Regions from separate parts of the Citrobacter sp. GW821-FHT02E08 genome, predicted to be linked through region 2. Evidence: predicted binding sites of a transcription regulator. Region 2 holds the regulator's gene; the other holds the start of a gene.
The links. The regulator Fur, encoded in region 2, represses iron uptake genes when iron is present. The targets are predictions, from matches to a motif close to ATAATAATGAGAACNACTATCAA.

Region 1: sufA (Fe-S cluster assembly scaffold SufA) is a predicted target of Fur. The motif match lies at 4,340-4,362, and genes of this name have one in related genera.

Annotation. Positions count from the first base shown of each region.
Region 1 is NZ_JBWKVL010000004.1:130,739-138,680, reverse strand. Features, by position in the region: gene ydiJ (D-2-hydroxyglutarate dehydrogenase YdiJ) at 1-1,132, shown strand, start outside; gene menI (1,4-dihydroxy-2-naphthoyl-CoA hydrolase) at 1,129-1,539, shown strand; gene AC07UY_RS07160 (YdiH family protein) at 1,639-1,827, shown strand; gene AC07UY_RS07155 (Vmh family MBL fold metallo-hydrolase) at 1,911-2,762, opposite strand; gene AC07UY_RS07150 (LysR family transcriptional regulator) at 2,887-3,762, shown strand; gene sufA (Fe-S cluster assembly scaffold SufA) at 4,402-4,770, shown strand; gene sufB (Fe-S cluster assembly protein SufB) at 4,779-6,266, shown strand; gene sufC (Fe-S cluster assembly ATPase SufC) at 6,276-7,022, shown strand; gene sufD (Fe-S cluster assembly protein SufD) at 6,997-7,942, shown strand, end outside.
Region 2 is NZ_JBWKVL010000002.1:60,786-68,727, reverse strand. Features, by position in the region: gene nagE (N-acetylglucosamine-specific PTS transporter subunit IIBC) at 1-1,976, shown strand, start outside; gene glnS (glutamine--tRNA ligase) at 2,157-3,821, shown strand; gene chiP (chitoporin ChiP) at 4,269-5,675, shown strand; gene AC07UY_RS02630 (ChiQ/YbfN family lipoprotein) at 5,725-6,057, shown strand; gene fur (ferric iron uptake transcriptional regulator) at 6,155-6,601, opposite strand; partial or broken gene AC07UY_RS02620 (fur leader peptide) at 6,594-6,679, opposite strand; gene fldA (flavodoxin FldA) at 6,889-7,419, opposite strand; gene ybfE (LexA regulated protein) at 7,570-7,863, opposite strand.

The DNA.
Region 1 (7,942 bases), on a different contig from region 2:
GCGGACGCTGATTGCCCGCACCCGTAACAGCTGGCATGCCCGCAAGGGCGAGTACGATTTCTCGCATGAAGTGAAAGAGGCGATGTCCGGGTGTCTGGCCTGTAAAGCCTGTTCCACGCAATGCCCGATCAAAATCGACGTACCGGAATTCCGTTCGCGTTTCCTGCAGCTCTATCACACGCGTTATCTGCGTCCTCTGCGCGATCATCTGGTGGCGACAGTGGAAACCTATGCGCCGTTGATGGCGCGGGCGCCAAAAACATTCAACTTCTTTATAAATCAACCCCTGGTGCGGTCGCTTTCCAAAAAACACATTGGGATGGTTGATTTGCCGCTGCTTTCTACGCCGTCACTCCAGCAACACATGGTCGGGCATCGCAGCGCCAATATGACGCTGGAACAGCTGGAGTTGTTAAGTTTCGAGCAAAAATCCCGCACGGTGCTGGTGGTGCAGGATCCGTTCACCAGTTATTACGACGCGCAGGTGGTGGCAGATTTCGTCCGCCTGGTGGAAAAACTGGGATTGCAGCCGGTGCTGCTGCCCTTCTCGCCGAATGGCAAGGCTCAGCACATCAAAGGCTTCCTTAAACGGTTTGCAAAAACCGCGAAGAAGACGTCAGAGTTTCTCAATCGCGTGGCCGCGTTGGGGATACCGATGGTGGGCGTCGATCCGGCGCTGGTTCTGTGCTATCGCGATGAGTACAACCTGGCGCTGGGTGAACAGCGTGGCGATTTCCACGTGCAACTGGTTCATGAATGGCTGCCGAAGGTACTCGAGCCGATACAGCCGCTGGCGGTCAGCGGTGAGCCCTGGTATTTCTTCGGCCATTGTACCGAAGTGACTGCCTTACCCGGCGCGCCAGCGCAGTGGGGGGCTATTTTTGCCCAATTTGGCGCCAGACTGGAAAATGTCAGCGTCGGGTGCTGCGGGATGGCGGGTACCTACGGGCACGAAGTCAAAAATCATGAGAACTCGCTGGGGATCTACGAGCTATCATGGCGTCAGGCGATGCAGCGACTGCCGCGCAACCGCTGTCTGGCAACCGGTTATTCCTGCCGGAGCCAGGTCAAGCGTGTTGAAGGCACCGGCGTTCGCCATCCACTACAGGCATTGTTGGAGATTATTGGATGATCTGGAAACGTGAAGTTTCTCTCGACGCGCTTAATGCGATGGGAGAAGGAAACATGGTCGGACTGCTGGATATCCGATTTGAGCATATTGGTGACGATACACTGGAGGCGACAATGCCTGTGGATCGTCGGACAAAACAGCCGTTTGGCCTGTTGCACGGCGGGGCGTCCGTCGTACTGGCTGAAAGTATCGGTTCGGTTGCCGGCTACTTGTGTACCCAGGGCGAACAAAGAGTGGTGGGGCTGGAGGTGAATGCTAACCACATTCGTTCCGCTCGCGAAGGGCGTGTGAGGGGCGTGTGTAAAGCGCTGCATACGGGCTCGCGCCATCAGGTCTGGCAAATTGAGATCTTTGATGAACAGGGACGCCTGTGTTGTACTTCACGTCTGACAACGGCTATTGTGTGACAACGTCACTTTAATTATCATCCTGATTTTGCTTTTGGTCGTAATGTGCACAGTGGAAAGTGATATACTGTGCACGTTTTGAACAAAAGTGAGGATGATATGTCTACCCAATTAGACCCAAGCCAACTGGCCATTGAATTTATTCGTCGCGATAAAACCGAGCTTTCTCCCGCGCAGTATCTGAAACGTTTGAAACAACTCGAGCTGGAATTTGCCGATTTACTCGCACTTTCCTCCACTGAGCTGAAAGAAGAAATTTATTTTGCCTGGCGGCTGGGCGTGCATTGATGCCGGACCGCCTGAAAGGCGACGGCCTATAATGCCAAACAGAAAACCCCGACAGTCTCCCGCCGGGGTTATTTTTTATCTGCTCACCATGCCATTTCACCGCTGTTGACCTTCGCACTCAATTCAAGCGAACTTTCATCCGCTAACCCCGGCCAGGCGGCTTTTAACGTCTGAATCACGTACGTTGATCCCTTTTTCGCCTCCAGCGCTTTTTCGAAGGATTGCAGATAATCTTGCGTGAAACGGATTGCGCTATCGCCAGCCGGACGTTCGCCAATGTAGTGCCCTGGGATCACCTGATCCGGCTTCAGATTCTGCATTTCATTGAGAGTGTCTCGCCATGCCGCGCGCTGTTTTGCCGATTGCGTGTCTGCCGTCCAGACGTGAATGCCGGAAGCAATGCCCGTGCCGCCCAGAATGGCACGGTTCGCAGGGATCCAGATATAGGCGGCATAATCATTCGGATGGCGGAGTTCCAGCGTTTCACCATCAACGGTGAAACGGGTATCGTGGGTGACCGTTGGCGCCGTCACCGCTGTTGGCGCGCCGTCTTTCATTTGTGGGCCCCAGAACGCCAGTTTGGCGTCTTTTGTCGCGCGAATATGGTCAACCACGTGGGGCGTCGCCAGGATCTTCACCTCTGGAAAGGCGCTGACCAGTGGTTGTAGGCCAAAGTAAAAATCCGGATCGCCGGAGGTAATCACGATGGCTTTCAGTTTTTTGCCCTTCGCCTGAATCATCTTCACCAGTTTTTCGCCGTCTTTGATGCTGAACTGCGCATCAAACAAGATGGCCTCTTTCGGGCCGGAAACCAGCGTGGAAGAGACCGGGAAAAGACCGTTTTCTTGCGGATTATAAACATCAAGTTGAAGCGGGGCGGCGAGTAACGGCGATGCGGCAAATGACAGCAGCAGTGCCAGCGTTTTAACGTTCATAACAGGAAACCTTATGCAGAGGATGTTGTTTTCTTTACGCCTCGTATTTTAAGCAAATATCGATCTGTTAAAATTCCTCTATCAGGACATGCTTAGTTTCGTAAAACGATCAGATGAGGGAAGAATGGACAGAGTGATGGCGGCAACGGTGTTTAATCATATCTGCGATCTGGGCAGTCTGAGCGCCGCATCCCGCGCGCTGGGGATCTCAAGACCGATGGTGAGCCGCTATCTGGATGAAATGGAAAAATGGGCAGGCGCCAGACTGATCCATCGTTCATCACGGCGATTAACGATTACCCCTGCCGGGGAAGAGGCGCTGGTAAAAACACGTACGCTGGCAGGGTTATCCCTCGATATCGCGGGGGCTGCCGGACGCGAAATCCCTTCAGGAATATTACGTGTTGCTTGCGCGCATTTTACGGCAACCCATGTTCTGGCCCCGATTCTGCCTGACTTTTTAGCGCGTTATCCGGAACTGCGTATTGAAGTTGAGATCAATAATCAACCGGTGAGTCTGGTGGGCGAACGCATTGATGTGGCGATCCGTATTACTGACAATCCTGAGCCAGGGACGATAGCCCGCCGACTGGGCGACTGTGAATCCGTCCTTTGCGCTTCACCTGATTATCTGCGCCAGCACGGAACCCCACAGACGCTTGAGGACCTGGCGCACCATAACTGTCTCTATTACAGCGGATTTGCAGGGAAATCCTGGCATTTTCTGAATGCTCAGGACGAGGCCATATCGGTGGCTATCAAAGGAAATTTAAGTGCCGGGATCTCCTCGCTCTTATGTGAGGCCGCGCAGGCGGGAATGGGCATTGCGTTGGTGCCGGAAAAAGAGGCTCGCCCGGGATTAGCAGAGGGCGCGTTAATTCGGCTTTTAGGGCAACTGGAGCCACGGCGACTTGCGGTGTACGGCATGTATCTTTCCCGCGATCATCAGCCAGCAGCATTGCGTTTGTTGCTTGATGCGGTGCAGGCCACAATGAGATAAACCCGATTATCAGAGCTATTCAGATGATTATTTGAGCGTCCAGGTGCTTAATATGGCTCATAAATAAAACAAACCGCAATTTGTGTTAAAAAGGCACTGCGGTGTTATGAGAGGATTCTTATGCCCCTTCAAGAGCTAAGCCAGAAATGAGTGCCGGAGATAAGCGCCGGATGGGGAAGGCGAACGGTCAGCGTTGTACCACAGCGCTGACCGTTCGCTGGTCATTTCCTCACTGTCTGTCATTTCTCTCTTTTTCAACCCTCTTCTTTTAATCTGTTTGCCGGCGATCGTCGTCGAACGCGTCATACCTGTTCTTCCTTCTTTTCAGCACGATTCACAATGTTGGTACTCCGCTACACCAGATACGTGCCAGTTGCGGCTATTTTATAAATAGGCATTTTCTATACATCTTTTATGATTTGACCTGCCAGAACGATAACCTCTCATTAATTCATTATTAATCAATGCATTGAACAAAAACATCGTTCCCTGTGATCCCGCGTAGCAGGGTCTATGCTTAGTTAACGTAGCCAAAAAGGGCGATTTAAACGAATGCCCCTGCGGATGAGGGGTTGAAGTGATAATCATTATCACTAACATGGTGTTATGCCCTGGTGGCTCATGACATGAGGTGAACCTATGGAATTGCATTCAGGAACATTTAACCCGGACGACTTTACCTGGCGCGGATTGACGTTAACGCCCGCCGCGGCAGCGCATATTCGCGAGCTGGTTGATAAGCAACCGGGTATGCAGGGTGTGCGTTTAGGCGTGAAGCAAACCGGGTGTGCAGGGTTTGGTTATGTGCTGGCGACGGTCAGTGAACCGCACAATGACGATCTGCTGTTCGAATTCGATGGCGCGAAACTGTATGTGCCGTTACAGGCCATGCCGTTTATCGACGGAACGGAAGTCGATTATGTGCGTGAAGGATTAAATCAAATATTCAAATTTCACAACCCGAAAGCGCAGAATGAATGTGGCTGCGGCGAAAGCTTTGGGGTATAGGCGGTACTATGTCTCGTAATACTGAAGCAACCGACGATGTCAAAACCTGGACGGGTGGACACCTCAACTATAAAGAGGGGTTCTTCACCCAGTTGCAAACCGACGAGCTGGAAAAAGGCATTAATGAAGAGGTGGTGCGCGCTATTTCTGCAAAACGGCATGAGCCGGAGTGGATGCTCGAATTTCGCCTCAACGCGTTTCGTGCGTGGCTTGAGATGGAGGAGCCGCACTGGCTCAAAGCGCATTACGACAAACTGAATTATCAGGAGTACAGCTATTACTCAGCCCCGTCGTGCGGAAACTGCGACGACACCTGCGCCTCTGAACCCGGCGCGGTACAGCAGACAGGCGCGAATGCCTTTTTAAGCAAAGAGGTGGAGGATGCTTTCGCCCAGTTAGGGGTGCCGGTGCATGAAGGTAGCAATGTGGCGGTGGACGCCATTTTTGACTCCGTTTCTGTGGCCACCACCTACCGTGAAAAACTGGCGGAACAGGGCATCATCTTCTGCTCTTTTGGCGAAGCGATTCACGATCACCCTGAACTGGTGAGGAAATACCTCGGGACTGTGGTTCCGGGGAATGACAACTTTTTTGCGGCACTTAACGCTGCCGTGGCGTCTGACGGCACCTTTATCTATGTACCGAAAGGCGTGCGCTGCCCGATGGAGCTTTCCACCTATTTCCGTATTAATGCGGAAAAAACCGGCCAGTTTGAACGCACTATTCTGGTGGCGGAGGAAGGGAGCTACGTGAGTTATATCGAAGGGTGCTCTGCGCCGGTCCGCGACAGCTATCAGCTGCATGCGGCGGTCGTCGAAGTGATCATCCACAAAGACGCTGAAGTGAAATATTCCACGGTGCAAAACTGGTTCCCCGGTGATAACAACACCGGCGGGATTCTGAACTTTGTGACGAAGCGTGCGCTGTGCGAAGGGGAAAATAGCAAGATGTCGTGGACCCAGTCGGAAACCGGCTCGGCCATCACCTGGAAATACCCGAGCTGCATTCTGCGCGGCGACAACTCCATCGGCGAATTTTACTCCGTCGCGTTAACCAGCGGTTATCAGCAGGCGGATACTGGCACCAAAATGATCCACATCGGCAAAAATACCCGCTCAACCATTATCTCGAAAGGGATCTCCGCAGGGCATAGCCAGAACAGTTATCGCGGGTTGGTGAAGATCATGCCAACGGCGACCAACGCACGAAACTTTACCCAGTGCGACTCCATGCTTATCGGTACGGACTGTGGCGCACATACCTTCCCGTATGTTGAGTGCCGAAATAACAGTGCCCAACTGGAGCACGAGGCGACCACCTCGCGCATTGGTGAAGACCAGCTGTTTTACTGTCTACAACGCGGGATCAGTGAAGAAGATGCCATCTCCATGATCGTCAACGGCTTCTGTAAGGATGTCTTCTCCGAATTGCCGCTGGAGTTTGCGGTTGAAGCGCAAAAATTACTGGCGATTAGCCTTGAACACAGCGTTGGATAAGGAAAGCTCATGTTAAGCATTAAAAATTTACAGGTCAGTGTTGAAGATAACGCGATCCTGCGGGGCGTGAATCTTGAGATCCGTCCTGGAGAGGTGCACGCCATTATGGGGCCTAATGGTTCCGGAAAGAGCACCTTATCCGCTACGCTTGCCGGACGTGAAGATTATCAAGTCACCCAGGGGCAGGTAGAGTTTAAAGGAAAAGATCTTCTTGAACTGTCGCCGGAGGCGAGGGCGGGAGAAGGGATTTTCATGGCATTCCAGTATCCGGTGGAGATCCCTGGCGTCAGTAACCAGTTCTTTTTACAAACCGCGCTCAATGCGGTGCGCAGTTACCGGGGAGAAGAGTCTCTGGATCGCTTTGATTTTCAGGATCTGATGGAAGAGAAAATGGCGCTCCTGAAGATGCCGGAAGATTTGTTAACCCGCTCCGTGAATGTGGGTTTCTCGGGCGGCGAGAAAAAGCGTAATGACATTCTGCAGATGGCCGTACTGGAGCCGGAACTGTGCATCCTTGATGAGTCTGATTCCGGGCTGGATATTGATGCGCTAAAAATTGTCGCCGATGGAGTCAACGCCCTGCGTGACGGGAAACGCGCGTTCATTATCGTCACCCACTATCAGCGTATTCTCGACTATATCAAGCCTGATTACGTTCACGTTTTGTATCAGGGGCGGATTGTGAAGTCCGGTGATTTCACTCTGGTCAAACAACTGGAGGAGCAGGGATATGGCTGGCTTAGCGAACAGCAGTAACGTGCTGCAACAATGGCACCGCCTGTTTGAGGCGCAGGGAGAATCGCGCTCAGAACATGCCCAGCAGCATCTGCAGCAGATGCTGCGTCTGGGATTGCCGACGCGTAAGCATGAGAACTGGAAATACACACCGCTTGAAGGATTGACCAACAGCACTTTTGTCAGCCGCATTACTGAAATTAACCCGGCCCAATGCGAGGCCCTGGCATTAGGCATCGATGCGGTTCGCCTGGTGTTTGTCGATGGACAATTTAGCCCGGCGCTGAGTGACAGCACAGAAGGCAGCGGCTTTGAGGTCACGTTCAATGATGACCCGCAAACCTGGGTTGCCCCGATTCAGCCGGATGTGTTCCTGCATTTGACCGAAAGTCTCGCCCAATGCGGCAGCCATATTCGCGTGAAACGCCATCAACGTCCTGTGAAACCCCTGCTGCTGATACATATCACGCAAGGCGTGGACGGTGATGAGGTGAATACCGCACATTACCGCCATCACCTTGACCTGGGCGAAGGCGCTGAAGCAACGATTATTGAGCACTACGTCAGCCTTGATGACACGCGTCATTTCACCGGGGCACGGTTAACGATGAATGTCGGTGCGAATGCGCATCTGCATCACATCAAGCTGGTGTTTGAAAACCCGGTTAGCCATCATTTTGCCCATAACGATCTTCGGCTGGCTGGCGATGCCACCGCGCACAGCCACAGCTTCCTGCTAGGTGATGCCGTGCTGCGCCACAACACCAGCACGCAGCTTAACGGCGAAAATACCACCCTTCGGATCAACAGTCTGGCGATGCCAGTGAAAAATGAAGTGTGTGACACCCGGACCTGGCTGGAACACAACAAGGGCTACTGCAACAGCCGTCAGTTGCATAAAACCATCGTCAGCGATAAAGGCAGGGCGGTCTTTAATGGCG
Region 2 (7,942 bases):
TGCCGGTGGCCACGCTGCCTGCGGCAGCAATATTGATGGGTGTAGGTTACTGGATTGATCCCGTGGGTTGGGGTGGAGATAACGCGGTAGCGGCGTTCTTCATTAAATCAGGTTCCGCAATCATCGATAACATGTCCGTACTGTTTGCGATTGGTGTCGCTTACGGTATGTCCAAAGATAAAGACGGTGCTGCGGCGCTGACCGGTTTTGTGGGTTTCCTTGTGTTGACCACGCTTTGTTCTCCGGCGGCGGTTGCGATGATTCAGAAGATCCCGGCGGACCAGGTTCCTGCCGCGTTCGGTAAAATCAGCAACCAGTTCGTGGGGATTCTGGTGGGTATCATCTCTGCTGAGCTGTACAACCGCTTCAGCGGCGTTGAGTTACCGAAAGCGCTCTCCTTCTTCAGCGGCCGTCGTCTGGTGCCGATTCTGACCTCCTTCGTGATGATTATTGTTGCCTTCATCATGATGTTTATCTGGCCGATTATCTTCGACGGTCTGGTAAACTTTGGTGAACACATCCAGAAACTGGGTTCCGTTGGCGCGGGCGTCTACGCTTTCTTCAACCGCTTGCTGATTCCGGTTGGTCTGCACCACGCACTGAACTCCGTATTCTGGTTCGACGTGGCGGGCATTAACGACATTCCTAACTTCCTCGGCGGCGCGCAGTCTATTGACGCGGGCAAAGCGGTTGTGGGCATTACCGGTCGTTACCAGGCGGGCTTCTTCCCAATCATGATGTTCGGCCTGCCGGGTGCAGCGCTGGCTATCTACCACTGCGCGCGTCCTGAGAACAAGGCGAAAGTGCTGGGTATCATGATGGCGGGCGCATTCGCTGCGTTCTTCACCGGGATCACCGAGCCGCTGGAATTCTCCTTCATGTTCGTTGCACCGGTTCTGTATGTTATTCACGCCGTTCTGACCGGGATTTCAGTCTTCATCGCTGCCTCTATGCACTGGATTGCCGGTTTCGGTTTCAGTGCGGGTCTGGTGGATATGGTGCTTTCTTCCCGTAACCCGCTGGCGACGCACTGGTGGATGCTGATCCCACAGGGTCTGGTCTTCTTCGCGATCTACTATGTGGTGTTCCGCTTTACTATCACCAAATTCAATCTGATGACTCCGGGTCGTGAGCTGGCAGTTGCCGGTAGCGAAGCCGATGGTCAGGACATGAATGTAAGCGCAGACAAAGACCAGGATGTTGCCGGTCTGGCGCGTCAGTATATCGCTGCGGTGGGTGGTTCTGACAACCTGACAGGTATCGATGCGTGCATCACTCGTCTGCGTCTGAATGTAAAAGACTCTTCGCTGGTGAACGAAGCGATGGCAAAACGCCTGGGAGCTTCTGGTGTGATTCGCCTGAACAAAACCAGCGTACAGATTATCGTTGGCTTTGTGGCTGAGAAAATCGCTAACGCCATGAAAACCACGGGTCCGGTCGCAGCAGCCTCTGCTGATGCAGCGCCGGCCACGGCAGCTCCGGCAGCGAAACCGCAGGCTGTTCTTAATACAGAGACTATCGCTGAGCTGGTTTCCCCGGTTACCGGTGATGTCGTGGCACTGGATCAGGTTCCTGATGAAGCGTTCGCCAGTAAAGCCGTAGGCGATGGCGTTGCGGTAAAACCAACGGATAAAACCGTGGTTTCCCCGGCTGCGGGCACCATCGTGAAAATCTTCAACACCAACCACGCATTCTGCCTGGAAACAGAAAAAGGTGCGGAAATCGTTGTCCACATGGGGATCGATACTGTCGCGTTGGGTGGCCAGGGCTTCAAGCGTCTGGTGGAAGAGGGTGCCGAAGTCGTTGCAGGACAGCCGATTCTGGAAATGGATCTGGCGTACCTGAATGCGAATGCACGCTCAATGATCAGTCCTGTCGTTTGCAGCAACATCGATGATTTTGGTGGGCTGGTTGTGAAGGCGGAAGGACACGTCGTTGCAGGTCAAACAGCGCTGTATGAGATTAAAGGCAAGTAATCGCTCCTGAGTAGAGTCTATGCCTTAAGCGGCGGGGGGAAACCTCCGCCGCTTTTTTTTGCAGCAATTGATCCCATAATGCCAGTCTGTTACGTATTTTAAGTAACTAAAGGTTGTCAGTCTGTCCGGCTTATAAGACCATATGCCGTTATACGTTGTTTACGCTTTGAGGAATCCACGATGAGTGAGGCTGAAGCCCGCCCGACTAACTTTATTCGTCAGATCATCGATGAAGATCTGGCCAGTGGTAAGCACACCACAGTTCATACCCGTTTCCCGCCGGAACCCAATGGTTACCTGCACATCGGTCACGCCAAGTCTATCTGCCTGAACTTTGGGATCGCGCAAGATTACCAGGGTCAATGCAACCTGCGTTTCGATGATACCAACCCGGTAAAAGAAGATATCGAATACGTAGAGTCTATTAAGAACGATGTGCAATGGTTGGGCTTCAACTGGTCTGGCGACATCTGCTACTCCTCAGATTACTTTGATCAGCTGTATGCGTATGCCGTGGAGCTTATCAACAAAGGCCTGGCCTATGTTGATGAATTGTCGGCTGATGAGATCCGTGAATACCGCGGCACGCTGACAGCGGCAGGCAAAAACAGCCCGTTCCGCGATCGCAGTGTAGAAGAGAACCTCGCGCTGTTTGAGAAAATGCGGGCTGGCGGTTTTGAAGAAGGCAAAGCGTGCCTGCGCGCCAAAATTGATATGGCGTCGCCGTTTATCGTCATGCGCGACCCGGTGCTGTATCGCATTAAATTTGCCGATCATCATCAGACGGGAAGCAAGTGGTGCATCTACCCGATGTACGACTTCACCCACTGCATCAGCGATGCGCTGGAAGGCATTACGCACTCCCTGTGTACGCTGGAATTCCAGGACAACCGTCGCCTGTACGACTGGGTGCTGGACAACATCACGATCCCGGTTCACCCGCGCCAGTACGAATTCTCGCGCCTGAATCTGGAATATACCGTGATGTCCAAACGTAAGCTGAATCAGCTGGTGACGGAAAAGCACGTAGAAGGCTGGGATGACCCGCGTATGCCGACGATTTCCGGTCTGCGTCGCCGTGGTTACACAGCTGCTGCTATTCGTGAGTTCTGCAAACGCATCGGCATCACCAAGCAGGACAACACCATTGAGATGGCATCGCTGGAGTCCTGCATCCGTGAAGATCTGAACGAAAACGCCCCGCGCGCAATGGCGGTTATCGATCCAGTAAAACTGGTTATCGAAAACTATCAGGGCGAAGGCGAAATGGTCACCATGCCTAACCATCCGAACAAACCGGAAATGGGCAGCCGTGAAGTTCCGTTCAGTGGCGAGATCTGGATCGATCGTGCTGACTTCCGCGAAGAAGCCAACAAGCAGTACAAACGTCTGGTGATGGGGAAAGAAGTCCGTTTGCGTAACGCTTACGTGATCAAAGCAGAGCGTGTAGAGAAAGATGCGGAAGGTAATATCACCACCATCTTCTGTACCTACGATGCAGACACCCTGAGCAAAGATCCGGCTGACGGGCGTAAAGTAAAAGGCGTTATTCACTGGGTGAGTGTAGCGCACGCATTGCCGGTTGAAATTCGTCTGTACGATCGCCTTTTCAGCGTACCGAATCCAGGCGCGGCGGAAGATTTCCTGTCGGCAATGAACCCTGATTCGCTGGTGATCAAACAGGGCTTCGCAGAACCGTCGCTGAAGACTGCGGTTGCGGGTAAAGCCTTCCAGTTCGAGCGTGAGGGATACTTCTGCCTCGACAGCCGCTATGCAACGGCCGACAAACTGGTATTTAACCGTACTGTCGGTTTACGTGATACATGGGCTAAAGTCGGCGAATAAGCCACACGACACCATCCCATCCGACTAACGCCGCGCTTCGCGGCGTTTTTTTTCGCTTAATTTCCGCGAGATCCTCTGTTTGCGGAGCGAATTAATTGCATCTGAAAAATAATTAATCCGATAAACGATTTTTTGATAAGTAGGCTCAGAAATTTAGGTCGAGACTAAATTAAACGCTGTAACCGTTTTCATCTTCATGGAAATCAACGGTATTTTTCATTTTGATGATAATTTTTCGCATTTGCTGAATGTGTAACAAAAAGCAATGAAATATGTGCGGTCGCTCATATTATTACATACTGGTTACAGAAAGAGATTGATAATTCGCGTCGCGAAAAATAGTCTGTTCACTGTAGTCAATGAGGTTTTCTCAGCGCTATTTTTAATTTTTATTTTTAGCTGTTCGCCTTTGGCGGCAGCATTTTATACGTCAAAGAGGATTAACATATGCGTACGTTTAGTGGCAAACGTAGTACGCTGGCGCTGGCTATCGCCGGTATCACAGCAATGTCGGGTTGGATGGTTGCACCGCAGGCAAGCGCCGCGGGCTTTATCGACGATTCGACCTTAACAGGCGGCATTTATTACTGGCAGCGTGAGCGTGACCGTAAAGACGTCACGGATGAAGATAAATACAAAACCAACCTTTCACACGCGACCTGGAACGCCAACCTGGATTTCCAGTCGGGTTATGCAGCGGATATGTTCGGTCTGGATATTGCGGCATTTACCGCAATTGAAATGGCGGAAAGTGACGACAGCGGACACCCTAACGAAATTGCATTCTCGAAAAAAAATAAAGGCTATGACGAAGATTACTCTGGCGATAAGAGTGGTGTCAGTCTTTATAAAGCTGCTGCAAAATTTAAGTATGGCCCGACCTGGGCACGTGCCGGTTATATTCAGCCAACCGGACAGACGCTGTTAGCGCCGCACTGGAGCTTTATGCCGGGTACCTATCAAGGGGCAGAAGCTGGAGCCAATTTTGACTATGGCGATGCGGGCGCGTTGAGTTTCTCCTACATGTGGGCCAACGAATATAAAGCGCCATGGCACATTGAAGTGGATAAATTCTACCAGGCTGATAAAAAGACCAAAGTCGATTATCTCCACTCCGTTGGCGCAAAATACGATTTCAAAAATGATCTTATTCTTGAGGCTGCCTTTGGTCAGTCTGAGGGTTATGTCGATCAGTACTTTGCCAAAGCCAGTTACAAATTCGATCTGGGCGGGAATCCGTTTACCACCAGTTACCAGTTCTACGGCGCACGCGATAAAGTTGATGATCGCAGTGTGAACGACATCTATGACGGCACTGCATGGTTGCAGGCACTGACTTTCGGTTACAAAGTGGCGGAAGTGGTCGATCTGCGTCTGGAAGGAACCTGGGTGAAAGCGGACGGGCAGCAGGGCTACTTCTTGCAGCGTATGACGCCGACCTATGCCTCCTCAAACGGTCGTTTGGATGTCTGGTGGGATAACCGTTCCGACTTTAACGCCAACGGCGAAAAAGCGGTCTTCTTCGGCGCGATGTATGACCTGAAGAACTGGAATCTGCCAGGTATGGCGCTGGGTGCGTCGTACGTCTACGCCTGGGATGCCAAACCGGCTACCTGGCAGAGCAACCCGGATGCGTTCTACGACAAAAACAAAACCATCGAAGAATCCTCCTACAGTCTTGATGCGGTTTATACCATGCAGGAAGGACGTGCCAAAGGCACCATGTTTAAACTGCACTTCACCGAGTATGACAACCACTCCAATATCCCGAGCTGGAGCGGTGGTTATGGCAACATCTTCCAGGATGAGCGTGACGTGAAGTTCATGGTTATCGCCCCATTCACTATTTTCTGATGCCAGTCGCGGCAGGGTATTTCTCTGCCGCATCGTTGAGGACCGTTGTATGAAAAAAATGTTACTCATCGCCATTATGGCGTCAGGTCTGGTGGCCTGCTCGCAATCTCCTGCACCTAAGGAAGATAGCCGCCTTAAAGAGGCATACAGCGCATGTATTAACACCGCGCAAGGTTCACCGGAAAAAATCGAAGCCTGCCAAAGCGTATTAAATGTGCTGAAAAAAGAAGACCAGCATAAGCAGTTTGCTAACGAAGAGAGCGTGCGGGTACTGGATTACCAGCAATGTATTCAGGCGACACGTACGGGCAATGGTCAGGCGGTACAAGCCGATTGTGACAAAATCTGGAAAGAAATTCGCAGTAAAAACACAGTACAGTAAATGTACTTACCGGAAGGGGAAAAAGACCTGCTTTGATAGCGGGTCTTTTTTATGGGCATAAAAAAGCCAACCGCGTGGTTGGCTCTTTGGGGGCATATTACTTTGCGTCGTGCGCGTGTTCGTCTTCGCGGCAATCGCCTTCAGCGCAGTGACCGTAAAGATAGAGGCTATGGTTGGTTAAACGAATACCATGCTTAGTCGCAATTTCACGTTGACGCGCTTCGATAGAATCATCGCTGAACTCAATCACTTTGCCACAATCGAGGCAAATAAGATGATCATGATGATGCTGTTGAGTCAGCTCAAAAACGGACTTACCGCCTTCAAAATTGTGGCGGGTCACGATACCGGCGTCATCGAACTGGTTCAGCACGCGATACACGGTCGCCAGACCAATTTCTTCACCCATGTCGATCAGACGTTTATACAAATCTTCCGCACTGACGTGATGGTTATCCGGTCCCTGAAGAACTTCCAGAATTTTTAAACGAGGAAGCGTTACTTTCAGGCCAGCCTTCTTTAATGCGGTATTGTTGTCAGTCATGCGGAATCTGTCCTGTTACTAAACGATTCACTTCATTAAAGAAGTGACAGAAATTGCACTTGAGAGAATGCGTATCATTATAGAACTGCCATGTCTAAATGAAAACTGCAAGCCTCGGGCAAATATTATTAATCAAAACGTGGTACTGCCAACAATCACACTGTGCAATACCAGAATAACACCCGAACATTGTACAGGGATGGGCAGGAAAGTTACAAATTTGTAGCAATTATTTTGATTGATTTTATTTATTGATGCGGCGCAGATGGTTTCTGCGCCGCACGAAATCAGGCGTTGATGATTTCGTCGAGATGAAGTTCGGCAGAAATCTGTTTAACCCATTTTTCAACGCGCTCAGCGGTCAATTCCGGCTGACGGTCTTCGTCGATAGCCAGACCGACAAAATGATCGTCATCAGCAAGACCTTTAGAGGCTTCGAAGTGATAGCCTGCAGTTGGCCAGTGGCCTACGATGGTTGCGCCGCGCGGTTCGATAATGTCGCGGATGGTGCCCAGCGCATCGCAGAAGTATTCTGCGTAGTCTTCCTGATCGCCGCAACCAAACAGAGCCACCAGTTTACCATTGAAATCAATGTCTTCGAGGGTAGGGAAGAAGTCATCCCAGTCGCACTGTGCTTCACCGTAGTACCAGGTCGGAATACCTAACAGCAGAATGTCATACCCTTCCAGGTCTTCTTTACTGCTTTTCGCAATGTCATGAACATCGGCAACGTCTTTACCAAGCTGTTTTTGAATCATTTTTGCGATATTTTCGGTATTACCGGTGTCGCTGCCGAAAAAGATGCCAGTGATTGCCATGAGTAAAATAACCTCTTGAAACTTATTGAAATGGTGGTGGCGTATTGCCCACGGATAAGGGCAATCATAGCAGATCAGTCAGGCATGCGGAAACAGCAAACACGCAGGACTGCACTCTGTGCTACACGATTTATGATTTAGAGCAGAAATTCAGACAGACCCCTGGCCACGCAGCGAGATAAGCTGGTTTGTCAGCATCTCTTCAATGAGCTCACTACGGCTCATATTGCGTGCTTCCGCCAGTTCATTCAGCGCATCCACGGCATCAGCATTCAGCTTCAGTTCGACACGCTTAAGCCCACGAACCTTGTCGCGTTTAAGCTGATTACGCTTATTAATGCGTAGCTGTTCATCACGCGAAAGCGGATTGGTTTTGGGTCGTCCCGGGCGACGCTCGTGCGCGAACAGATCTAATGTCGTACGGTCCGTTTGTTCTTTGGCCATGATTTTGGTGACTTCGGGGAAACAATCAGCCAGGCGTGTGCCCGGATGGATAGCGCGCCATCATACATCAGCGAGTGAG